Regions from separate parts of the Pseudomonas sp. XP2 genome, predicted to be linked through region 1. Evidence: riboswitches for the same ligand, from Rfam matches in the RefSeq annotation. Region 1 holds a riboswitch; each other region holds the start of a gene.
The links. A riboswitch is a leader RNA that binds a small molecule or an ion and turns the genes downstream of it on or off. The one in region 1 is predicted to bind cobalamin.

Region 2: another riboswitch for cobalamin. It lies ahead of cobW (cobalamin biosynthesis protein CobW); the one in region 1 lies ahead of ACK1VC_RS15275 (ABC transporter substrate-binding protein).
Region 3: another riboswitch for cobalamin. It lies ahead of ACK1VC_RS18415 (CbtB domain-containing protein); the one in region 1 lies ahead of ACK1VC_RS15275 (ABC transporter substrate-binding protein).

The regions. Positions count from the first base shown of each region.
Region 1 covers NZ_JBNRIK010000012.1:155,203-163,165, reverse strand. The annotation lists gene ACK1VC_RS15305 (GNAT family N-acetyltransferase) at 1-97, shown strand, start outside; gene ACK1VC_RS15300 (hypothetical protein) at 220-543, shown strand; gene ACK1VC_RS15295 (OprD family porin) at 591-1,928, opposite strand; gene ACK1VC_RS15290 (pseudoazurin) at 1,925-2,359, opposite strand; gene ACK1VC_RS15285 (ABC transporter ATP-binding protein) at 2,377-3,165, opposite strand; gene ACK1VC_RS15280 (FecCD family ABC transporter permease) at 3,162-4,178, opposite strand; gene ACK1VC_RS15275 (ABC transporter substrate-binding protein) at 4,178-5,188, opposite strand; cobalamin riboswitch at 5,300-5,496, opposite strand; gene ACK1VC_RS15270 (DUF1624 domain-containing protein) at 5,525-6,691, opposite strand; gene ACK1VC_RS15265 (TonB-dependent receptor) at 6,877-7,963, opposite strand, start outside.
Region 2 covers NZ_JBNRIK010000003.1:229,763-237,725, reverse strand. The annotation lists gene ACK1VC_RS05700 (LysR family transcriptional regulator) at 1-293, opposite strand, end outside; gene ACK1VC_RS05695 (multidrug/biocide efflux PACE transporter) at 386-823, shown strand; gene ACK1VC_RS05690 (branched-chain amino acid aminotransferase) at 979-1,998, opposite strand; gene ACK1VC_RS05685 (ATP-binding cassette domain-containing protein) at 2,135-3,712, opposite strand; gene ACK1VC_RS05680 (hypothetical protein) at 3,939-4,298, opposite strand; gene ACK1VC_RS05675 (glyoxalase superfamily protein) at 4,295-4,672, opposite strand; cobalamin riboswitch at 4,774-4,990, shown strand; gene cobW (cobalamin biosynthesis protein CobW) at 5,091-6,158, shown strand; gene cobN (cobaltochelatase subunit CobN) at 6,162-7,963, shown strand, end outside.
Region 3 covers NZ_JBNRIK010000017.1:44,066-52,028, reverse strand. The annotation lists gene ACK1VC_RS18445 (transporter substrate-binding domain-containing protein) at 1-2,027, opposite strand, end outside; gene ACK1VC_RS18440 (response regulator transcription factor) at 2,041-2,655, opposite strand; gene ACK1VC_RS18435 (DUF1272 domain-containing protein) at 2,875-3,117, opposite strand; gene cobM (precorrin-4 C(11)-methyltransferase) at 3,184-3,936, opposite strand; gene ACK1VC_RS18425 (cobalamin biosynthesis protein) at 3,970-4,359, opposite strand; gene ACK1VC_RS18420 (CbtA family protein) at 4,359-5,045, opposite strand; gene ACK1VC_RS18415 (CbtB domain-containing protein) at 5,055-5,243, opposite strand; cobalamin riboswitch at 5,338-5,560, opposite strand; gene ACK1VC_RS18410 (TonB-dependent receptor plug domain-containing protein) at 5,755-7,963, opposite strand, start outside.

The DNA of each region.
Region 1 (7,963 bases):
TGCGATTGCGTTCTGGGAGCGGCAAGGGTTTGCCGTGGTGAATGTGGAGCAAGACCCGGTCTGGCAGACCACGCACATGCACTTGCGATTGCCCTGATCTGTGGGAAATTGCCTACAACGGCGCTTTGGGTGTGATCGACGCGTTCATATCCAGGCCGGTCCTGCTTGCTTACCTTCCCCTGTGCACGGCTTATTCACTGCACACGAGGGAGGCTCACGATGCCACACATGGCCCTGTACAAACTCAAACTGCTTGACGAATTCGAAGACCGCACTGGCCTGTGGACCTTCGGTGATTTCGAGAACAGGTTGATGGAACTGTGGCGTGGGGCGACGCGCCATGATGCCAAAGGTATTATCAACGCGGCGCACAACGAGCGGCGCTGGCCCAGGACGGTGAAGCGCTACTTGCTTACCCATTACCGGGCGTTTGGCAATGTCAGTTCGGAGCTGCAGCGCACGTTTGCCGAGGTGCTGGCCGCGATGAGTGAGCAGGAGCAAGCGCAGTGGGGGTTGCTGCCTGCGGGTAGCGCTGTTGCCTGATGGATCCTGGGGCCGCAAACCGCCGCCAGTCCAGGCAACCCGGTCTATCAGCCCCCCCCAGACAACGGCCACTCCACCGCCAAGCGTATCTGGTCGCCGTCCAGCTCCGCCTGCGCCGTGTTCCCCCGGTGCACGTTATGCCTCACCGAGAACGTCGTCCCCTTGGCCTTGCCACTTTGCACCACATACCTCGCCTCGAGGTCGCGTTCCCAATGCTTGCCACCCTTGCCATACCCCAGGTATGCATACCCGCCATTGGGGTCGACATGCGTGCCGTCGATATCGAACCCCCGCACATACAACGCCGTCAGGTTCAACCCCGGCACCCCATAGGCCCCCATGTTCAGGTCATAGCGTGCCTGCCAGGACTTCTCGTTCGGGGCGTTGAAGTCCGACATCTGCACGGCGTTGGCAATGAAGATTGCCCCTCGCGTCACGTAGTCGAACGGGGTGTTGCCGTCGACCTGTTGCCAGCCAAGGCTGAAACCGTGCGGCCCCTGGTTGTAGCGCGAGACCAGGCTCCAGGTGGTGTTGTCGATGCGCCCGGACAGCGCCTTGCCGGTGTCTGTGGTGCGGTACAGGTTGAGGTCCAGGCTGATGCTGCGTCGGTCATCCAGCGCGTGGCTGAGGGTGCTACCCAGGTAGTGCTGGTTCCAGCTGTCCTCGTAGCGCGAGGTGTACAGGCTGCCGCTGAATGCTGCACCGGGGTTCCAGACCACGCCCGCCAAGTCAAAACTGTTGCCCTGCTTGCCGTTGGAGTAATTCACCACGAAGCCCTGGTCGTGGCTGGAGGCATTGCGGTCGGCGCTTTCGTTGAAGTGCCCGGCCACCAGCGTTAGCGTGTCGAAATCGTTGCTGGTGAGGAAGAACCCTGTGGCGGTTTCGGGCAGCAGGCGGCTGTCGGAAGAGCTGAACACCGGGGTTTTGACGCGTTGTTCGCCATAGGACAGTACAGTATTGGATACCCGCAACTTCAGCGCCGCGCCTGCGCGGCTGTATTCGTTTTTTGGATGCTCGTCGTTATCCATCCCCAGCAGGCGTGCTTTGCCCGCGCGCCCGCCGCCACTGTCGAGTTGTACGCCCAGATAGGCATGGGCATCGACGCCGACACCGATCAGGCCCTGAGTGAAGCCGGACTGAAATGTCCCCATCAAACCGTAGGCCCATTCCTCAGCCTTGCCATCACGTTCGCTGCGCGGTTTGTAGGCATTGCGCGCGGCACTGTTACGCCCGCCGTGCCGGTAGTTGCGTTGGTCGAATACGCTGCGGTTGAGGATGCTCCAGCTGCTGTCTTCGACAAAACCGTTGCTTTGCGACTGAGCGGAGTCGGCCAGGGCAAAGGGCGACAACCCCAACAGTGGCAGCGCCAACAACAGCCGGTTCATCGCGCTGCCTCAAGCTTCTGCAACTGGGCTGCGAAGCGGGCTTGCGCCCGCGCAGGCAAGCTGGCTGGCAACTCGGTAGCCGGCGCGTCACCGACCTGAATCACCATCACCATGCCCATCGCCAGGTGCGGAATGCATTGGATGCCGTATACCCCCGGCACGCTGAAGGTCTGCTCGAACGGCTGGTTCAACTTGCTCTTGAAGGCCTCGGCCCCCGCCGGTAGCAGGCCGGTCACGCTGGCCGCATTGTGCCCGTTCTGGGTGGGCAGAAAGCGCACCGTGTCGCCGGGGGCAATGCGCAGGTGGTCCGGCTCGTACACCATGGCGCCCTCGCTGCCGCGGTTGAGCATTTTCACTTCATGCACCTCGGCCAGTGCGGCCGGGGCAAGCAGGGCGCTGGCAAGCAGCAGGGCGACAGGGCGCAACAGCATCAGTGGAACTTCCTGGTTCAGGGGGCGCGAAAACGCAGGATGCGCGCGCCATCGAAGGGATCGGTGAGGTAGCGGGCATGCACGCCAAAGGTGCACAGCAGGCGCTCGGGGGTGAGGACTTCGAACGGTTTGCCAAGGGCGACCAGGCGGCCCTTGTCCAGTACCGCGACGCGGTCGCAGGTGAGTGCCTGGTTGAGATCGTGCAAGGCCACCAGCGTGGTCACGGGCAGGGCTTGAACCTGTTGCAGCAGGCTTAGCTGGTGCTGAATGTCCAGGTGGTTGGTCGGCTCGTCCAGCAACAGTACCTGTGGCCGTTGTGCCAGGGCGCGGGCGATGTGCACGCGCTGGCGCTCGCCACCCGACAGCGACCCCCACAGGCGTGCGCGCAGGTGCAGGGCGTCGAGGTCAGCCAGGGCCTGTTCGACGATGGTACGGTCCTCTCGAGAGAAGGGTGCCAATGCCGACAGCCAAGGTGTGCGGCCCAAGGCAACGGCGTCGAACACCCGGATTGCGTCGAGGGTGTCAGCTTGTTGCTCGACCAGTGCCAGGGCCTGCGCAACCCGGCGGCGGGGCAGTTGTGCCAGCGGTTCGCCCAGCAGTTGCACGTTGCCACTGGCCGGCTTGCGCAGCCCGGCCAGCAACTTGAGCAGTGAGGACTTGCCGGAGCCGTTGGGGCCTACGATGCCCAGGGTTTCACCTGCTACAACGCTCAGCTCGATATCGCGCAGCACGGCAGTGCCGGCCAGTTGCAGCCCTAGGCCCTGGCAACTCAGCGGCGCAAGCTGTACAGCTGTCATGACCGTCATGAGTGCCCTCGGCGGCTGACCAGAATAAGCGCGAAGACGGGCGCCCCGATCAGTGCGGTGACCACGCCCACGGGAATCACCTGGCCCGTGATCAAGGTGCGTGAGAGGACGTCGGCGGCAATCAGGAACAGTGCACCGCCCAGTGCGCTGGCGGGCAACAGGCGGCTGTGGCCTGGGCCGAGCAGCAGGCGCAGGGCATGCGGAATCACCAGCCCGACAAAACCGATGGCGCCGACGATGGACACCATCACGGCCGTCACCAGCGCTGTGCAACTGATCAGCAGTAGCTGGGTGCGCCGCACCGGGATGCCCAGCGATGCAGCCGAATCGGCGCCGAAGGTGAAGGCATCCAGTGCGCGGCGGTGCCACAGGCACACTACCAGGCCAAACAGCGCCACCGGTACGGCCAGCCACACCGATGGCCAGCGCACGCCGCTGAGATTGCCCAACAGCCAGAACAGGATGCCGCGTGCCTGTTCGGCGGTGGCCGACTTGGTGATGAGAAAGGCGGTGAGAGCGTTGAACAGTTGCGAGCCGGCGATACCGGCGAGGATCACCTGCGCGTTGTTGCTGCCAGGGCCGGCCGCGCGGGCCAGTACCAGCACCAGGGCGAACGCAGCCAGCGCCCCCATGAAGGCGCCCCCGGACATGCTCAGCGTCAGGCTACCCAGGCCCAGCAGGCCGACCAGCACTGCACCGGTCGAGGCGCCGGCCGACAGCCCCAGCAGGTACGGCTCGGCCAGCGGGTTGCGCAACAGCGCCTGCAGAACCACACCACAGGTGGCCAGGCCGGCACCGCAGGCTGCCGCGACCAGGGTGCGGGTCAGGCGGTAGTTCCAGACGATGCCGGCGTCGATCGGGTCAACCGGGTAGCCGGCCTGCCACAGCTGGTTGGCCAGCACCTGGCCGACCACGCTGGGCGACAGGTTGGTCTCACCAATGGCGGTGCCGGCCAGCAAGGCAGTCAGCAGTGCCGCCAGGGCAACGGCGATACAAGGTAGCAGGCGGCTCATCACTGGGGTGCTTTACCGCTGGCAAAGGCGGCGGACAGCGTCTGCAGGCCACGGAACAGGCGGATGCCGGCCTGCATGGCGTCGGCGTCGAGGACGATGATGCGATCGTGTTTCACCGCATCCATGTTGCGGGTTACCGGGTCGTTGCGCAGAAACTCCAGCTTCTTCTGGTAGTCGTCGGCGGGGAAGCGGCGGCGGTCCATGCGGGCGATGATCAGCCAGGTGGGGTTGGCCTTGGCCAGGGTTTCCCAGCCTACGGTCGGCCACTCCTCGGTGGATTCGACCACGTTGCGAACGCCCAACGTGCGTAGCATGAAGTCCGCGACCCCTTGACGGCCCGCCACGTAAGGGTCGATGTCGAGGTCAGCGCTGGAGAACCAGAACAGTGCCGAGGTGGCAGACAGGTCCTTGCCGGCCAGTTGCGCCTTGGCGCTGTCCAGGCGGCCTTTCAGCTCGGCGTTCAACGCAGTGCCGCGGTCCTGCACATCGAAGATCTCGGCCAGCTGGCTGACGCTCTTGTAGATGCTGTTTACCTGAAACGCCTGCAGGCGGGTGCCGTCGGCGCCGACCAGGTTGTCTTTGCCTTCGCAGTCCGACGGCAGCAGGTAGGTGGGGATCTTCAGCTCATCGAACTGCTCGCGGGTGCCGACCACACCCTGGGCGCCGACCATCCATTCGAACTGCACGGTCACCAGCTGCGGGCGCTTGCCGACCACGGCCTCGAAGCTGGGGTCATTGTCGGCCAGGCGCGGCACCTTGTCGTTCTGCGCCTGGTACTCGGGCAGCACGTTGTTGAACCACAGCGAAGTGCCCGCCAGCTTGTCGCCAAGCCCGAGTGCGTAGAGTATCTCGGTGCCGGCCTGGCCGATGGTGACGGCGCGCTGCGGGGCCTGGGCGAAGGTCTGCGGTTTGCCGCAGTTCTCGACCGTGAGCGGGTAGTGGGTGGCGGCGGCCTGGGCCAGGCCAGTGAGGCCGAGGCCGGCGAGCAGGGTGGCGAAACGGGGCAGCATGCTGGGCGATCTCCTATCGGACAGTTCGGGTGAGGAACGCACGGACAGGCATCGCCGAGCCCCCGCCGAGGGCAGGGGCAACACTGATGGCCAATCCCGGACACCCCGCCGGTTGGTAAATGTAGGCCGGCAGGTCTCCTGACTGGTGCGTCATGGCCCGGCTCCGGCCTTCCCGGGTTGTGGCCCAGTGGCATCAATGGAGCAGGCTCGGCACCTACAGTTGCGGGGGCAGTTCCGTTTGGCCCGTATTGGCGGGCCTGGGATTCCCTATTAATTCCGTGGTGGAAACCGGCGGCCCGCATGGTAGACCATCGTGCCGCCGGGTGAAAACGCTTTTCAGAAGTACTTCAGCCAGGTGATGTCGCGGCGGCGCGCTTTCAGGCGAGCGAACCCGCGCACCGGCAGGTACAGCGAAACCGCCAGCACCACTGCACCCAGCCACACCGCCGCGATGCCGTCGAAGCCGAAGTAGTCGCCATGGTTGAGGCCGAACAGCGCCACGCAGGCCAGGTACAACAGCTTCAGCACGTACAGGTGCAACAGGTAGAAAAACATCGGTGCTGCGCCAAACACTGCCAGCGCGCTGACCCAGCGGGCCTGGCCGGCGCGCTCGAAGGCGCGCAGCAACAGCAGGCCGCAGCCCAGGGTCAAGGCCAGGAACAGCAGTGAAGGCGGGTACTTGGTGATGTTGAAGAAGCTCATGACGGTTTGTGTGAAGGTGGGGTAACCGCTCCACGGCGCCTCGCCGTAGCCGTTGAACATGCGCAACGCGACAAAGCCCAGCAACGCGATCAAACCCGCCAGCAGCAGGCGCTGCTGGCGTTGGCCAGCCGCACTGCCACGGGCAAACCAGGGGCCCAGGCCATAACCCAGCGCGATGACGCCGATCCATGGCAGCACCGGGTAAGACGTGCGCAGGCGCAGGTTTTCGGAAAACTCAAGCCAGCCCCGGTCGTGCAGGATTGCCCATGGCACGTGCAGGGCTGACTCCACGCCAAAGTGCAGGCCGTCGAGCAGGTTGTGGCCGGCAACGATGGCTGCGCCCAGGGCGAGCAGGGCAGCACGTGGCAGCCATACCAGCAGCGACAGGGCGATCATGCTGACGCCGATGGCCCAGATGACTTGCAGGTAGATGACGCTGGGGGGCAACTGAAAGGTCCAGGCGAAGTTGACCAGGGTGAATTCCAGCACCACCAGGAACAACCCGCGCTTGAACAGAAACGCCGAGACATCGCCGCGGCCTTGGTGCTTTTCGCCGTACAGCCAGGCCGACAGCCCGGTTAGCAGGACAAACACTGGCGCGCACAGGTGGGCCAGGGTCCGGCTGAAGAACAGCGAAGGCTCTGTAGCGTCGATGGTCATCGGGTCGCTGACCTGTCGGTGCAGGAAGAACGTTTCGCGGACGTGGTCCAGAAGCATGAACAGGATCACCAGGCCGCGCAGGGCATCGATGCTTTGCAGGCGCTGGGTGATCAAGGAGGGCGTGGCGCTGGCGCTTGTCATGGAGGGTCGCTGATAGGAATTAATGTCATGTGAAACGTTATCTTATAACTAATCGACGAGAGGTTGGTAGAGGTTTTTGTGTTGCCTGTGCCGGTCTCTTCGCAGCGCAAGGCTGTTCCTACCGGTCGGTGGTGACTGGTAGGAGCAGCCTGGTGCTGCGAAGAGGCCGTTACAGGCAACTCAGGTCAGAAGGTGTAATCAACCGTCGCAAAGTACGATCGTGGCATCCCCATCAACCACTGCTGCCCACTGAACGCCGACTGCACATATTCACGATCAGACAGGTTGTTCAACTGCAACCCCAACTTCACATCCGGCAGCACCTGCCAGGCGATGTTGGCATCGACCACGGCGTAGCCGGGGGCACGTTGGGAATTGGCAGTATCGGCATAACGCTCATCCACGTAGCGCACACCCACGCCGGCCTCTACCTGCTGGCCGAAGCCTTTGCTCAGCCACAGGTTGGCGGTACGCCGTGGCACGTTGGCCGGCCGGTTGCCGGCACGGTCCTGCGCTACACCGCCGACCATCTCGTCGAAATCGTCATACCTGGCGCGTACCAGCGATGCATTGGCCGACACCTGCCACTGATGCGCCAGTGCCAGTTCCAGGGTTGCCTCAAGGCCATCGGACGTCTGCTGCCCAGCCTGTTGTTTCTCGTGGGTGATCGGGTCGTCCACCAGCAGCTTCTTTTTGACGATGTGGTAGGCGGCCAGCGTCCATTCGCCACGGCCGTTCCAGAAGCGCTGCTTGAGGCCAACCTCGGTCTGTTTCGCCTCGGTCAGGTCATAGTGCATCTGGGTGGGGCTGAGGCTGATGAGGTTGTTGACCCCCTCCTGGCTGGTGGAGTACTGCCCGTACAGCGCCAAGTCATCGGTGACTGCGAACACCAGCCCGGCGCGCCAGTTGCCACCTTGCAGGCTGCGGTCGCTGCGGTTGTCGTTGGCCAGGTTGGTGCGGTCGATGTGGTTCTGGTCGCGGCGCACCCCAGTGACCAGCGACAGCCGGTCGCTCAGCTGCAAGCGGTTCTCGGCGAACAGAGCGAAGGTGTGGGTGCTGGACAAGGTTTGCGGGCGCAGTGGCGAGGCGCTGTGGAACCCGCCCGGTTCTGGCTGCCATGGGTCGATGTAGTCACCGCCCACATCGTTGTAGGGCGCGTTGCTGTCGACGTTGAAGCGGACCTTGTTGTATTCCGCGCCGACCACGGTCTTGCTGGCAAGGCCGAACAGCCTGTGGTCAAAGGTGAAGGTCTGGCGGTCGCCGAACTGTTCC
Region 2 (7,963 bases), on a different contig from region 1:
ACCACCGAGACCAGCGCCTCGACGTTCTGCGCCAACCTGACCGCCAGGGCATCAAGCTGGGCGCTGGCGTCCAGGATCGCTTCGACATGGCTCAGCACCTGCCGGCCCGCTTCGTTCAGCGTGGGGTGGCGGCCGCCACGGTCGAACAGGGGGCAGCCTACGTCAGCCTCGAAATTGGCGATGGCGATGCTGACGGTGGATTGGCTTTTGCGCAATTTGCGCGCTGCAGCAGAGAACGAACCCAGCGATGCGGCTTCGACAAAGGCGACCAGAGCTTCGGGCGAGTAGCGCATGGTATTGATAAAACCGATGGTAGCTATGTCGCGAGTATCAGTTATATCAAAGAACATGGGAACCACGAATCACGCAATGGATGGAATTTGCAATGAAAACGGTCTCCTTTACCGAACGCCTGGTGCACGCCGTGGGCTACGAAGCATTCGCGGTGCTGCTGTGTGCACCACTGTTGTCCTGGGTGATGGGCAAGTCGCTGGCGACTGCGGGTGCCTTGGCGGTAACCCTGTCGGTTATCGCCATGCTCTGGAACATGGTCTACAACGCGCTGATCGACCGCTGGGTGCAGACCGAACGCATCAACTGGAAGGCCAGTGGGCGCTTCGTGCACGGCCTGGGCTTCGAGGCTGGGCTGGTGGTGTGGTGCCTGCCGGTGGCGGCATGGATGCTGGATATCTCGCTGCTGCAGGCGTTCATGGTAGAGCTGGGCTTTTTCGTGATTATTCTGCCCTACACCGTGTTGTACAACTGGGCGTTCGATAAAGCCCGGCACCTGCTGATGCAGCGCCGCCTCGCGCGTTCCCTGTAGGAGCGGCTTTTAGCCGCGGACACCGGCATAGCCGGTGCCAACCACCGCGGTGCTTGCTTCGCGGGTAAACTCGCTCCCACAGGGACCGTGAGTCATCCAAAAAGAACGGGGCATGCCATTGCTGGCATGCCCCGTTCTTATACAGCTGATACAGCTCAGGCGACCTTGACGATCCAGCCTGCCGGCGCTTCAACATCGCCGCTCTGGATGCCGGTCAGCTCGTTGTAGAGCTTCTGGGTAACCGGGCCGACTTTTTCCAGGTCGTGGAATACGTGCAGCTGGCCGTTGTACTCGATACCGCCGATCGGGGTGATCACCGCAGCGGTGCCGCAAGCGCCGGCTTCGATGAAGCGGTCCAGCTTGCTGATTTCGACGTCGCCTTCAATCACGGTCAGGCCCAGACGCGATTGCGCCAGTTCCATCAGCGACAGGCGGGTGATGCCTGGCAGTACCGAGGCCGATTTCGGGGTAACGAACTCGTTGTTGGCGGTAATGCCGAAGAAGTTGGCCGAACCCACTTCCTCGATCTTGGTATGGGTCAACGGATCGAGGTAGATGGCGTCGGCGAAGTTGGCCTTCTTGGCCTCAGCGCCCGGCTGCAGGCTGGCAGCGTAGTTGCCACCGACCTTGGCGGCGCCGGTGCCTTGTGGGGCGGCGCGGTCAAAGCTGGAAATCTGGAAGTTGTGCGGCTTCATGCCGCCCTTGAAGTACGAGCCAACCGGAATGGCGAAGACCGAGAAGATGAACTCGGGGGCGGTGCGCACGCCAATGTTGTCACCGGTGCCGATCACGAACGGGCGCAGGTACAGGGCGCCTTTGCCGTGCGGTGGTACGAACTTTTCGTTGGCCTTGACCACTTGCTTGCACGCTTCGATGAACACATCGGTCGGCACATGGGGCATCAGCAGGCGGGCGCAGCTGCGCTGCATGCGGGCGGCGTTCTGGTCCGGGCGGAACAGGTTGATCGAGCCGTCCTTGCAACGGTAGGCCTTCAGGCCTTCGAAGCATTGCTGGCCGTAGTGCAGGGCCGTGGAGCCTTCACTGATGTGCAGCACGTTGTCGTCGGTCAGGGTGCCTTTGTCCCACTCGCCATTGCGCCATACGGACAGGTAGCGTTTGTCGGTTTTGATGTAGTCGAAACCCAGCTTGTCCCAGTTAATGCTTTCGTTGCTCATGACACCCTCATTGTCTTGCAAGTGCCCGATCGCTCGGGCTGCTGTTATATGCGCACCACGTCACCATAATACATCCGTCGCGGATCGGGAACGGCCAGTCACGAATTGATAGCCTGCGATGCTTTTTTTTCGGTTCCTACAACCGCAGGTACTCATCCAGTGCCAGGTTTTCCAGCAAAACCGCATCATGGGACGCCACCATCAGCGCCCCGCGAAACTGCCCGAGCATGCGCTCCAGGGCTGCCAGTGACGGCAAGTCCAGGTGGTTGCCGGGCTCGTCCAGCAACAGCAGGTCGAGTGGCCGCTCGCGGTACAGCACGGCAGCAAGTGCTGCCTTCATCCGCTCGCCGCCGCTGAGCAGGCTGCTGGGCAACTCGACGCGGGCCGCATCCAGACCCAGTTGTGCCAGGCGGCTGCGCAACTCGCCCTGGGCCAGCACCGGGTTGGCCCTGCGCAGGTGTTCGAGCACGCTGCTGTGGCCTGCCAAGGTACTGCAGTGCTGGTCGAGCAGGGCGGTTTCGCCACGGCGGCGCAAAGTGTGTGGTGATGCCGGTAATTGCCCGTTCAGCAGCCTTAGCAGCGTGGACTTGCCACTGCCGTTGGCGCCGACCAGGCCCATCCGCTGGCCCAGGCACAAGCGCAGGTCAAGCGGTTTGCGGGTGCCATGGGGCAAGCGAAGTGCCTGCAACGCCAACACTTCGCGGCCCGCATGACGCTGGGGCGTGGGAGCATGCAAGGTAATCGCAGTGGCTTGCTCGACCTCGCGGGCGGCGTCATGCACTTTGCCCAGCAATGCTTGCCGCGCGTCGCGATGGTCGCGGTGCTGCTTGCCCGCCGTGGCCTGGCTGCGCTCCTGCTGGCGGTCGACCAGGATCTTGGCCTGGTTGGCATGCCTGGCTTGACGCCCGGCCCGGGCCTGATGGCGTTCCAGGTCTTCGCGCTGGCGCTGCAGTTCACGGGCTTGGCGTTGTTGCTGCTGCTTGAGCCGGGCAAGTTGCTGCTGGGCCTGCGCCACCTGGCTGGCTTTTTGTGCTGCATAGAAGCCGTAGTTGCCGCCATAGGCCTGTAACCCCAGGCTCGACAGTTCGACAATGCGCGCCATGTGCGCCAGCAGGCTGCGGTCGTGGCTGATCACCAGCAAACCTCGGTCCCAGGCCTCGATCATGCTCAGCAATTGGGCACGGGCGTCGCTGTCCAGGTGGTTGCTCGGTTCGTCGAGTATCAGGTAGTCGGCACCGCTGAGCCATGCGCCTGCCAGCGCCACGCGCATAGCCTGGCCGCCGCTCAGGCTGCGTGCGGGCTGGCGCCAGTCAAGGTGACTCAGGCCGTTGCGTTGCAGGTGCATCTGCAGTTGCTCGCGGATATCCCAGCGCTCGCCGACGGTGTCGAAATCCTGGGGGTTGATGCTGCCTTGCTCGATGCGCTCCAACGCCGCTATCACCGACCCCACCTGGGCCAGGTCGGCAAGCGTGGTGCTGCGCTCGATTACCTGCTGATTCAGCAGATGGACAGGCCCAAGGCGCCGGCACTGGCCGCTGCTCGGTGCACGCTGGCCGGCAAGAACCTGCCCTAGCAGGCTCTTGCCCACGCCATTGCGCCCGACCAGGCCGGTACGCCTTTGGTCGAAGGTTTCGTTGAGATCGGTAAACAGTAGCCGGCCATCAGGCAAGGCCAAAGAGACGCTGTCCAGCGTCAGGATCGACGTGTTCGTCATGCACAACTCCACAAATGCCGCGACATCTCCGGAGCAAACCGGAGGCTGAAGACTGGCCGTCGAATGGACGGCGGCATTAATGGCGCATTGGACGAATACCTCGTACTGGGGGAGTGCGTAGCCTAACGGCCCGTTGGGGGCGGGTAAAGTACCGCCCGCCGTGTATGGGTTTCCTGCACTGGCGATGCGCCGCGCGAGCGGCGCCCGATCTTGTCTGGCCCTGGGCTCAGCGCCCCGTCAAGCGCTTGGCCCAGTCGCCTCCGTGGCTCTGTTTGCAGGCCTCTTCGCTGTCAAACCGTACATGCCAGGCCGGGTGATCCAGTTGTATGCCGGCGTGGTCCAACGCCTGACGGGTCAGCGCCAGCATGCGTGCCTTTGCTTCACCCGCCACTGCAGCGACTTTCTCGGCCTCTTGTTCAAACACCCAAGTAATACGCAGGCTGGCCGGAAAGTTCTCAGGGTCCAGGCGATGGGTGAGCCAGGTGAACCCGACGATTTCTGCCTTGGCGGTTTCACAGGCGTCCGTCAGGCACGCTACCAGCTCCCGCTCCAGGCGGGCCATTTCGCGTTTGCCCAGCGCCTTCACAGGTTGGCCTCGTCATCGATCTGCTGGCAGAAGCGCAGGCGGTTGCCGAACGGGTCGCACACCTGCATCTGCAGGCCCCAGTCCAGGCGCTCGGCTTCGGGCCGGGCGTAACCGTACTGTTTGCCTTGCAGTTCATGCTCCAGCGCCCGCAGGTCGTCGAGGCGGGCAAACACTGTAGAGCCGGGGCAGGCATCGCCATGGTGCTCGGTAAGGTGCAGGATCAGGCCATCGCGGTGAATCTGCATGTACAACGGCAGGTTCGGGCTGAAGCGGTGCTCCCAGTCCAGGCTGAAACCGAGAAAATCCATGTAGAACTCCCTGGCCTTGTCGACCGAGAAGATGCGCAGTACCGGGATGGCGGGGGCGAGGAGCATGGGGCGTCCTTGACAGTGGGCAAAGTCGCCACTGTACCGCAGTGCCGCCAAGAGTTGTCGGCAAGCCCCGCAGCAATGGTTGACCACCCGCCAGCCACTGCGTAGCCTTGCCACTTCGAGGTTCTTCGGCCAGGCCGAAGCTAAGACGGGAACGCGGTACAAGCCGCGGCTGCCCCCGCAACTGTAAGCACTGACAACGGATCGACACAGCCACTGCGCCAATGCGCGGGAAGGCGTCATCCCGCCAGCACGCCGTTCAACTGAACGGGGAGCTGGAACGGTGCAAGCCAGGAGACCTGCCTCGCAACGTTTTCGACTTTCAACCGGGCGGGGTGATCCGGTGGCGAACAAGCCCGGCCGGCCTGGTCCGCGGCTGTCGTCCTGCATGCCCGCGCCATTCTGCCAAGGGCAATGCGACATGAAAACACTGGCCAAGCTCCCCGTTACCATCGTCACCGGCTTCCTCGGCTCGGGCAAGACCACCTTGCTGCGCCACATGCTCGACAACGCCCAGGGCCGTCGCATTGCGGTCATCGTCAACGAATTCGGCGAACTGGGTATCGACGGCGAAATCCTCAAGCAGTGCAGCATCGGCTGCACCGAAGAAGAAGCCAGCGGCCGCGTCTATGAACTGGCCAACGGCTGCCTGTGCTGCACCGTACAGGAGGAGTTCTTCCCGGTCATGCGCGAGCTGGTGGCACGCCGTGGCGACCTGGACCACATCCTGATCGAAACCAGTGGCCTGGCCCTGCCCAAACCGCTGGTGCAAGCCTTCCAGTGGCCGGAAATCCGCAACGCCTGCACCGTCGACGCGGTCATCACCGTGGTCGATAGCCCGGCCGTGGCTGCCGGCACTTTCGCCGCCTACCCGGACCAGGTCGATGCCCAGCGCAAGCTCGACCCTAACCTGGACCACGAATCGCCGCTGCACGAACTGTTCGCCGATCAGCTGGCTAGCGCCGACCTGGTGGTATTGAACAAGGCCGACCTGATCGACGCCGAAGGCCTGGCCAAGGTGCGCGCCGAAGTGGCCGAAGAACTGCCGCCGGCAGTCAAGGTGGTAGAGGCCAGCAGTGGCAAGCTGCCGCTGGAGGTGCTGCTGGGTGTGGGCGCCGAGTCCGAGGCGCACATCGATGGCCGCCGTACCCACCACGATTCGCACCACGATGGCGACGATCATGACGACCACGACCACGACGCCTTCGACTCCATTTCCATCGACCTGCCGGAGGCTGACGAAAGCCTGTTGCTCGACGCCTTGACCCAGCTGGTGGTGGAGTTCGGCATCCTGCGCGCCAAGGGCTTCGCTGCCATCCCGGGCAAACCGATGCGCCTGCTGGTGCAAGGCGTGGGGACCCGTTTCGACAAACACTTCGACCGCGCCTGGCGTGCCGACGAGCCGCGTATCACCCGCCTGGTGTTGATCGGCCAGGAACTCGACGCTGCCCAGCTGGAAGCGCGCCTGCGCCAGGCCTTGGGCGCCTGACCCGTGCACCTGCTGCGGACCCAGCCCGGCGGCTTCGTGCCGGACGACAGTATTGCCGACCTTGGCCAGACACCCGCCGAACTGGTGATTCTCTGCAGCGGCGATTCGCACCTGGCGTTGCTCGCCGATACGGCCGAGCAACTGCCTGAGGATTTCCCCAGCCTGCGCCTGGCCAACCCGATGCAGGTGCAGAACCACGCTTCGGTCGACCTGTATGTCGACCAGGTGCTGCGCCACGCCAAGGTCATCCTGGTGTCGCTGCACGGCGGCGTCGGTTACTGGCGCTATGGCGTCGAGCAACTGGTCGAGCTGGCTGCCCGTGGCGTGCAACTGATTCTGGTACCAGGCGATGATCGCCCTGACCCGGAGCTGACCCGCTTGGGCACCGTCACGGGCGACCAGGCCGAGCGCCTCTGGCACTACTTGCGCCAGGGTGGCAAGGCCAATGCCATCAACCTTTACAACTGCCTGGCCAACCAGTGGCTGGGCCGCGATTATGCCTGGGACGAGCCGCAGCCCTTGCCGCGCACCGCTGTGTATCACCCGGCCAAGGGCAGTGTGGCACTGGAAGACTGGTACCCGCACTGGCACCCGGATTGCCCGGTGGCGCCGCTGCTGTTCTACCGCTCCCACTTGCAGGCGGCCAACACCGCGTTCATCGACGTGTTCTGCCAGCGCCTGCAAGCCGCTGGCTTGAACCCGTTGCCGATTGCCGTGGCCAGCCTAAAGGAAAGCGCCTGCCTGGAGCAGGTCGAAGCCTGGCTGGACGAAGTCGGTGCCGAAGTGCTGGTCAATACCACCGGTTTTGCCCTGTCCAGCCCCGAACGGCCCAACCTGCGCCCGTTCCGCCGTGACATTCCGGTGCTGCAGGCCATCTGCGCGCAGGACAACCAGCCCGGCTGGGAAGCCAGCGAACAGGGGCTGGGTGCACGCGACCTGGCCATGCACATCGCCTTGCCCGAACTGGACGGGCGCATCATTACCCGCCCGGTCAGTTTCAAGGACATGGCCTGGCGCAGCGAGCGCAGCCAGTCCGACGTGGTGTGCTACCGCGCCCACCCCGAGCGTATGGACTTTGTCGCCGAGCTGGCCCGGCGCTGGGTCGAGCTGGCGCGCCTGCCCAATGCCGGGAAGCGCGTGGCCCTGGTGATGGCCAACTACCCGACCCGGGATGGCCGCATCGGTAACGGCGTCGGCCTGGATACGCCCGCTGCTGCACTCAACATTCTCAAAGCGCTGCAGGCCGAAGGCTATCCGCTGGCCGATTTGCCGGGCAGCGGCACGCAACTGATCCACCAGCTGCTCGGCGGCGTGACCAACGACCTTGACCACCTGGACCAGCGCCCTTGCGCCCAGAGCCTGAGCCTGGCCGACTACCAGGCCGCCTTCGAGCGCTTGCCCGAGGCCAATCGCCAGGCAGTGCTGGAGCGCTGGGGGCCGCCCGAGCAGGACCCGATGTACCGCAGCGGCCGGCTGATGGTGGCCGGCTTGCGCTTTGGGCTGACCTTCGTCGGCATCCAGCCCGCCCGGGGCTACCAGGTAGACCCCAGCGCGGTGTATCACGACCCCGACCTGGTGCCGCCGCACGGCTACCTGGCGTTCCACTTCTGGCTGCGCCACGGGTTCGCCGCCGACGCGGTGATCCATGTCGGCAAGCACGGCAACCTCGAATGGCTGCCCGGCAAGGGCGTCGGCTTGTCGGCGCAGTGCTGGCCGGACGCGCTGCTTGGCCCGCTGCCGAACATCTACCCGTTCATTGTCAACGACCCGGGCGAGGGCGCCCAGGCCAAGCGCCGTACCCAGGC
Region 3 (7,963 bases), on a different contig from region 1:
ACCAGGTTTGTGGGCACCGGTTGCAGGGTGATGTGCCCGGACTCGATGCGGGAAATGTCCAGAATATCGCCAATCAGTTCAAGCAGGCCGATGGCCGAGTCATGGGCAGTCTGCAGGGTCTGGGCGTCGCAACGGCCCTCGCGGCTGTCTTCCAGGGCCAACTCCAGCAGGCCGATCACGGCATTCATCGGGGTGCGGATTTCATGGCTCATGGTGGCCAGGAAGGTACTTTTGGTTTGACTGGCTTGTTCGGCGTCGTCCTTTGCCTGACGCAGCTGTTCGAGCAGGCCTCGGCTCAGGGCCAGCTGAGCTTGCAGCGCGTGTTGGGCCTCGGTGCGCTGATTGATCAGTTTGCGCAGGTAGCTGTTCCAGAACACCACGCCTGCCAGCAGCAGGGCCGACAACACCAGTACCTGCAAGGCCAGTGTGCGGTAATCGCGCCAAGCGCTGTCGCTGACCAGGGTGCTGGTGCGCCAGCGATTGGCCAGCTGGTCGAGCTCTTCGGGTGGAATGCTCAGCAGCGCCTTGTCGAGAATGGCCTGGAGCTGCGGCTGGTCCGCAGCCACGGCGAAGGCCGCAATGGCCGGGTCTTCATCCAGTACGCTGGCGATGCGCAAGCGGCCCTTGAAAACATGGCTGATGTAGTAGGCGGCATTGATGTGGCTGGCAAGGGCCACATCGGCAGCCCCCCCGGCCAGGGCCTCCATGAGGCCGAGCGGGTTGTCCACTTCGACCAGCCTGGCTTGCGGATAGCGCTGTTGCAGCAGTGCCCTCTGCGGCGAGCCGCGTACCAAGGCGATGCGCTGGCCATCCAGCGTTTTGGTTTGTGCGGGGTAAGTGCTGTCGCTGCGCGTAACCAGTACGCGTGGGCTGACCAGGTAGGGGCGGGTATAGCGCAGCTGTTTCGAGCGCTCCGCGCCGTAGCCCAGGGCGCCGATCATGTGTGCATCGCCGCGGACCAGGCGCTCGACCATCGCCTGCGCCGAATCGCTTTCGACCGGGCGGAACTGTAGCCCGGTACGCAATGAAATCTGTTTCAGCAGGTCAAGGGTGATGCCGGTTGGGCGGTGTTCGGCGTCGTTGAACGTCAATGGCGCCAGCGAAGTGTTGACCAATACATCGATGTAGGGGTGGGCTGCGATCCAGGCTTTTTCTTCGCTGCTCAAGTCAGTGAGGTGGCGCTGCAACAGCAGGCTGGTGTTGCCACTGCTCCAGCGGCGCAGGATGTTAAGGCGCTCGCTTTCGCTTATGCGGGCCAGCGCCATGTCGACCAGCCGATGCAAGCGAGGGTTGTCGCTGGCCAAGGCAAATGCAAATGCGCCAGCCGGAACCTGACAGAAGTGGTCGATTCTCAGCGTGCCTTGATAGTTCTTGCCAATCGTGAAGTCGGTGCTGATGGCATCGCCCAGGTACGCATCGGCCTCGCCCAGATCGACGGCTGCCAACCCGGCAAGGGTCGAGCGGTACAAGCTTAACTGCGCTTTTGGATACAGACCGCGTACGGTGCTGGCCGGCAGGTAGTGATCGACCATGGCCAGGCGCAAGCCGGCGAGGTCGGGTTGGTTCTTCAGGCTGCTCCCCTCGCGTGTGACGATGACCGGCAGGTCGTCTGCATACGGCGTGCTCAGTTCAAGCTCGGCATCTGCCGCCTCGAAGGCATTGGAGCTGCCCAGAAGGTCAATACTGCCCTCCCGCAACGCGGCGATGGCTTCGTGGCGGCTATCGAATCGGCGCACCTCGACGTGTATGCCCAGCAGTTCGGCAATGATACCTGCGTAGTCTGCACTGATCCCTTCGTAGTCCTGTTGGCTGGCGTTCAATTCGAACGGTGGATAGTCGGGCCGCGAACTGCCTAGCACCAGGTATTGACGTCGCTGCAGCCAGGCCCGGTCTTCGCTGGACAGTTGCAGTGGGGCTGCTGCGCTGACAGAGCGCGCCAGCAGTTGCCGAGCTTCGCTGCGGGCCAGCAGCGCGGTGGGGGCGGCCAGGCCGATGGCCAGGAGCATGCACGCCAGCAGGCGCTTCATGGCGGCCGAACGCTCAGTAGACGCTGTTGCGTTTGGCCAGGTCGACCATCTCGACCAGAGATTCGGTTTTGAGCTTTTCCATGATCCGGCCTCGGTAGGTGCTGATGGTCTTGGCACTCAGATTCATGCGGGTACCGATATTCTTGTTGTTTTCACCGCGCGCCAGGCGCCGCAGCACCTCCATTTCACGGTTCGACAGGCTGGCAAGGCGCACCGGTTCGCTTTCCAGCGAGTTGCTGTTGACCGACATTTGCGGGAAGGTCGAATAGCCTTTGACCAGCGCCTTGAGGGCGAACAGCAGTGCTTCGTGGTCTTCTTCCTTGGTGACGAAGGCGCCGATGCCGGCATCCAGGCAACGCCGTACGTACAGGTCAGTGGCTTGGCCCGTCAGCACCATGATCTTGGGCACCGGCTCAAGGCTTTGCAGGCGTTTGATCACTTCCATGCCATCCAGACCGGGCAGGCCAATATCGAGCACGACTACATCCGGGCGCAGATCGCGGGCTACCTGAGCCACTTCGCTGCCGTTACCCACCTCACCGACAACATGAAAGCGTTCACGCTCGAGCAGTAGGCGCAAGGACAGTCGGACAATGGGGTGGTCGTCGACGATCAGCACGGTTGTCATGTGGAAAACTCCTGTCGGGATGTGGTCCGCTTCCTGGATCACTCCGGAATACGTCTGCAAGTGGGTTAATCGGAAGCGCTGCAAGATACGACCAATCCCGAAGTTTGGTAATGCCGAGTATAGAAGTGTTGATAATCCGCGTGCTTGTTGTGGAAAAATCCTACAAGAAGCGTGAAAGACATCACCCCGAGAAAGCGGCGATGTCTGTTTGGAAGGGCGTCAGGCGCAGGTGGCGTGCGCTTTGTTCACACGCTGGGTGGCGGCGGGGTTATTGGCCAGCGCCTGACCGACACGCGTCGGCCGGGGCACTAGCTGGCCGGCGCAGTTCGGGCAGCGGCCTTGCAGGCGTGTGTCGGCGCAGGCACGGCAGAAGGTGCATTCGAAGGAGCAGATCAGCGCATCGGGGCTGTCGCCCGGCAGGTCAGTATCGCAGCACTCGCAGTTGGGGCGTAATTCCAGCATGGGCGTGACTCCTGTTCGCAGGCGGGAACCCGGAGTCTGCTACGCGGGCGGCAATACTGGCAATGCTCAGTCCCCAGGGCGGTACAGGTGGGCATGCCCGGCACGGTACAAGGCCGATTCGGCGAAGGGGGTATCCCCTAGCACATGGCCTACCAGGATCAGCGCCGTGCGGCGAAAATCTTTGGCTGCGACGCGTTCGACGATATCGCCAAGGGTGCCGCGCACCCAGTCCTGGTCCGGCCAGGTGGCACGATGTACCACCGCCACCGGGCAGTGCGCACCGTAGTGCGGCAGCAGTTCTTCGACGATCCGCGAGAGGTGTTTGACCCCGAGGTGAATCGCCAAGGTGCTGCCGTGGCGCGCCAGGTCGCCCAGTTGCTCCCCAGGTGGCATGGGTGAACTGTCGCCATAGCGAGTGAGTATCACCGTCTGCGCCACCTGTGGCAGGGTCAGTTCGCAGCCAAGTAGCGCCGCGCTGGCCGCCGTGGCGGTGACCCCGGGGATGATCTGGTAATCGATGCCCAGCGCCTGCAGGTGGCGGATCTGTTCACCGATGGCGCCGTACAGGCTGGGGTCGCCGCTGTGTACACGGGCCACGTCCTGGCCTTGTTCGTGCGCGCTGCACATGGCGGCGATGATCTGTTCCAGGTGCAGCTCGGCACTGTTGATCACGATCTGGGCCTTGTGGCCTTCGAGCACGGCAGCAGGTACCAGTGAGCCGGCATAGATGATCACTGGGCACTGGCGAATCAGCCGTTGGCCTTTGACCGTGATCAGTTCAGGGTCGCCGGGGCCGGCACCGATGAAGTACACCGTCATGGAAAGTCCTTGCAGGAAAGAGGAGCGAAATGTTCAGCAGGCCAGGGCCAGGGTCGCCGGGCCCAGTACCTGGCGGGTCAGCAGTAACCCGGCGGTGCAGCCGGGCCGCTGGCTGGCCAACGCCAGTGCCGCGCTCTCGGCCACGCCCCAGCAGCCGCTGTGGGCATGGGCTGTGGCAGAGCGGTGGCTGAGCAGCGGCTCAAAGGCTTGCAGTTGTGCGCTATGGTACAGCACCAAGGGCAAGCCAAGGCGTTCGGCCAGTTGCTGCAAGCCGGGTTCGTCGGCCTTGAGGCTGATGCTGGCAATGCCGCGCAGGTCGGCAAGCACCAGGCCCTGGCTAGCCAAGGCTTGGTGCAGCAGGGTCTGCAATGTATCCACCGGGCAACCTCGGCGGCAGCCGAAGCCGGCGTAGAAGGCCGGCATCAGGCCTGGCTGGAACGGCGGAACAGCCATGCACTGAGCAGGCCCAAGGCCACCCAGAATGCAGCGTTGGTCAGCCAGGAGGCCATCTTGAACTGAGTCTCCAGTGCTGCGGGGGCCAGGCTTTCATGCACGTCGGGCTGTGGCGCGCCGATCACATGGGGGATTATCAACAACACGGCGCCCAGCGCCTTCAACAGCCAGTGCCGGGCGAACACCAGCAAGGCCAGGCCAAGGGCGGTGGCGCTGGCCGTGCCAATCCACCAGGCCTGGCGTTGCCCCAGGTCGGCGGCAGCGGTGCCGGGCAGTTCCGGTGGCAGCCCCAACGTTGGCGCCAGACAGAACACGGCGAAACCGGCCAGGCCCCACAGCACACCGGTGCCGGCACGCTGCGGTTCGCGCAGGCTGTAGAGGGCGGCGAGGATCAGGGCGAAGCCGACCGCAACCACCAGGTTGCCACCGGTGGTGGACAGCACCCGCTGCCAGCCGTCTTCCGGCGACCAGGCGTCGGCGCTGTGCTCATGGGCGGCCACTTCGCCGCCATGTTCGTGGTGTGCGGCCGGGGCCGAGGATTCGTAGGTTTCCGCCTCAAGAATCAGCGGGGCGACCCAGAAGCTTTGCAGCAGGGTCAGCAGCAGGGCCGCAAGCAGCCCGCTGAAGCCCGCGGTACGGGCAATGCGCGTGATCATCAGGCGTACTCAGTGGCAGGGGAAGGCGGCGCTGTGGCGGGTGTCGTGAGCGGCGTTGTGCACGGCCTCGATGTGCGAAAAACCGGCGAAGTACACCAGGCACAGGCCCAGCAGGCTTGCGCCAACGGCAATGACGATGCGCTGGCTGAGGGTGACGGGGGTGGCAAGGCTGTGTGGCTTGGCGCTGGTGACGGGCATGACGCGTTCCTCTGCTTTTTGTGGGCAACGGGCAAGCGCGGCATCCCTGATGCGTGGCCGCCCAGGGGAATGCAACAGCGCCCGCCCACCGCGGGGTGTTCATGAACGCCAGGCCGGTCTCCGGGCTTGCGAGGAGGAGCAGGGCTCCTGAAAAGCGTCACCTTCCCATGCCGGACTACAAGGCACAGTGGCACAGACGCTTCACTCGCTTACCGTTGCGGGGGCAGCACCGGGCTTGTCCGGCCCTGATGGAGGGCCTGCGACGCACCGGTTTCCCGTTTCACCCCCTGGGGGGCACCTGAACGTGAGGCATAAGGAGAGCATGGGGCGGGGTTTGCGTCAATTGCCATGTGTGCGAGTGACTGCCGTGCTCAGGGTGAAAGTTTGCCCAATCATTGTGGGCGCGGGCTCGCCCGCGAACACCGGCAAAGCCGGTGCCATCCACCGCATCTGCCTGATTCGCGGGCTTGCCCGCTCCCACTGAGGTCCGCGCTAAACCCAAAGGATGTTTTCAGAAGTCATACGCCAACTTGGTGTACCAGTACCCGCCACCTGGATGAAACGGCGGGTTGCCGTAGGCCGCCTGGTTGCCGTTGGCGTTGTACACGCCGTTCTTGTCGGGCCGTACATTGAAGATGTTGGTGCCGCCCAGGCTGACGGTCAAGCTGTCGAACAGCAGGTACGACAGGTCCAGGTCGGTAATCCACTTGGCGCCGAAGGTGCGGTCCTGGGCCTGATTCTGCTGCCAGGTTTCGACCTTGCCGTAGCGGGTGGTCTGCAAGGTGCCGGTGAAGTTACCCAGCAACCACTGACTGCCCAGTACCCATTTGGTTTTCGGCGAGGCCGCCACCAGGTCACCTTCGCGGCCATGGCCGACCACCTCGATACCGGCTGCCGCCAGCGCTGCGGGCGTGCCCCGGCTGCCGCGCACAGTGGTCTTGTTCCAGTTGAAGCCCAAGGTCCAGCGCACATCGCCCCAGGCACCGAATTCGCTGGTGTGGTCACCTACCAGGTCGAGGCCGCGGGTACGGGTGTCGAAGGCATTGGTGTAGTAGTTGATCCAGGTGGTGCGTGCCAGGCCCAGTGCTTGGAGCATATCGCCAATGGCACCGGCACCGTTCTGCCGGTCGTAGAGGTTTTCGGTCAACAGGATGCGGTCGTCGATGTCGATCAGGTAGGTGTCCAGGGTGACACTGGTACGGCGCGCCGGTTGCCAGGTCAGGCCCAGGCCGGCGTTGCGCGATTTCTCCGGGTCGAGCTTGTCGCCGCCGAATGCCAGCGCCGCGGCACTGCCAGGCGCCACGGTGCGGCGCAAGGCCGGCACCACATTGCCGTCAGCGTCCAGCGCGGTGCGGTTGTCGCTGACCGTATAGCCGCTCTGGGTCAGCGACGGGGCACGGAAACCGCTGCCCAAAGTGCCGCGGATTGCCACGGTTTCGCTCAGTTCATAGCGTGAATTGAGCTTGAAGCTGGCGGTGTTGCCCGAGTTGTCGTCGTAGTGCTCGAAGCGCGCGGCGGTGCCCAGGTACCAGCGCGGGGTCAGGTCCAGGCCGAGGTCGATGTAGGCGGCATAGTTGTTGCGCTTCACATCGGCCTCGTCTTCCGGGCGGATGGTCAGCGCAGCCTGGGCGCCCACGGCGGTCTGGCCGTTGGCCAGCGCGTAGAGCGGGTTGGGGCGCCCGTCGGCCAGGGTGGCCGGGTAAGTGTAGGGCCCGACGCCGTAGGCGACGGGGTCGCCGGCGAAGGTCTGGAACCGCTCCCAACGGTGTTCCAGGCCCGCCGAGACGCGGGTTGGTACGGCCAGGCCAAACACGCGATCAAAAGCGCGGGTGATGTCCAGGTTGTTTACCCACTGGTCGAACTGCAAAGTCGCCAGGTCATCGAACGAGGTTGGCGAGGCCGGGCCGTAGGTAGGGTTGATGGTGAGGTCGCTGGACTGCTGGTTCTTGTTGCGCCCGTACGTGGTGGACAGGTCCCAGTCCCAGGCACCGGCGGCACCCCGGGTGCCGAGCAGCCACTGGTAGTCGGTGTCTTTGATGTTGTTGAGCGGGAAGTACCCGTCGGGGAACAACTCGGGGATCGAGGCGTTGCTGTTGGGCAGTCGATAGTTGTTGAAGGCTTCGAGCTTGCGCTCGGCATAGGTGGCGAACGAATACAGTTTCAGGTCGTCGCTGATGGGCAGTTCGGCGTTGTAACCGAGGTTGAAGGCGCGCAGGTCGGGGTCGCCGTTCTTCACAGCGCGGTGGTCCCAGGCGGCCTGGCGGTCGTCCTCGAAGTAGGCCCGGTAACCAGGGTCGGCTTTGTCGATCCAGTTGGCGGTGCCGCGCTTGCGTGCCTCCCCCGACAGGTGCAGGAAACCGCCGTCACCCAGGCCGAAACCCTGGTCGCCAGCCAGCTTGATGGTTTCGCCCTGGCCGCTGTACAGCTGGCCATAGCTGCTTTCGTAATGGCCGCCACTGCTGGCGCTTTTGAGGATGATGTTGATCACCCCGGCTACCGCATCCGAGCCGTACTGAGCCGCCGCGCTGTCTTTGAGGACTTCGATGTGCGACACCGCGCTGACCGGGATCATGTCGATATCCACGGCGTTGGCACCGCTGTTGTCCGTCGAGCCGCTGGCCGGCACGGCGCTGTTGTGGCGGCGTTTGCCATTGACCAGTACCAAGGTGTAGGCCGGGCCCAGGCCGCGGTTGCTCAGCGGCCGCACGCCAGACTGGAAA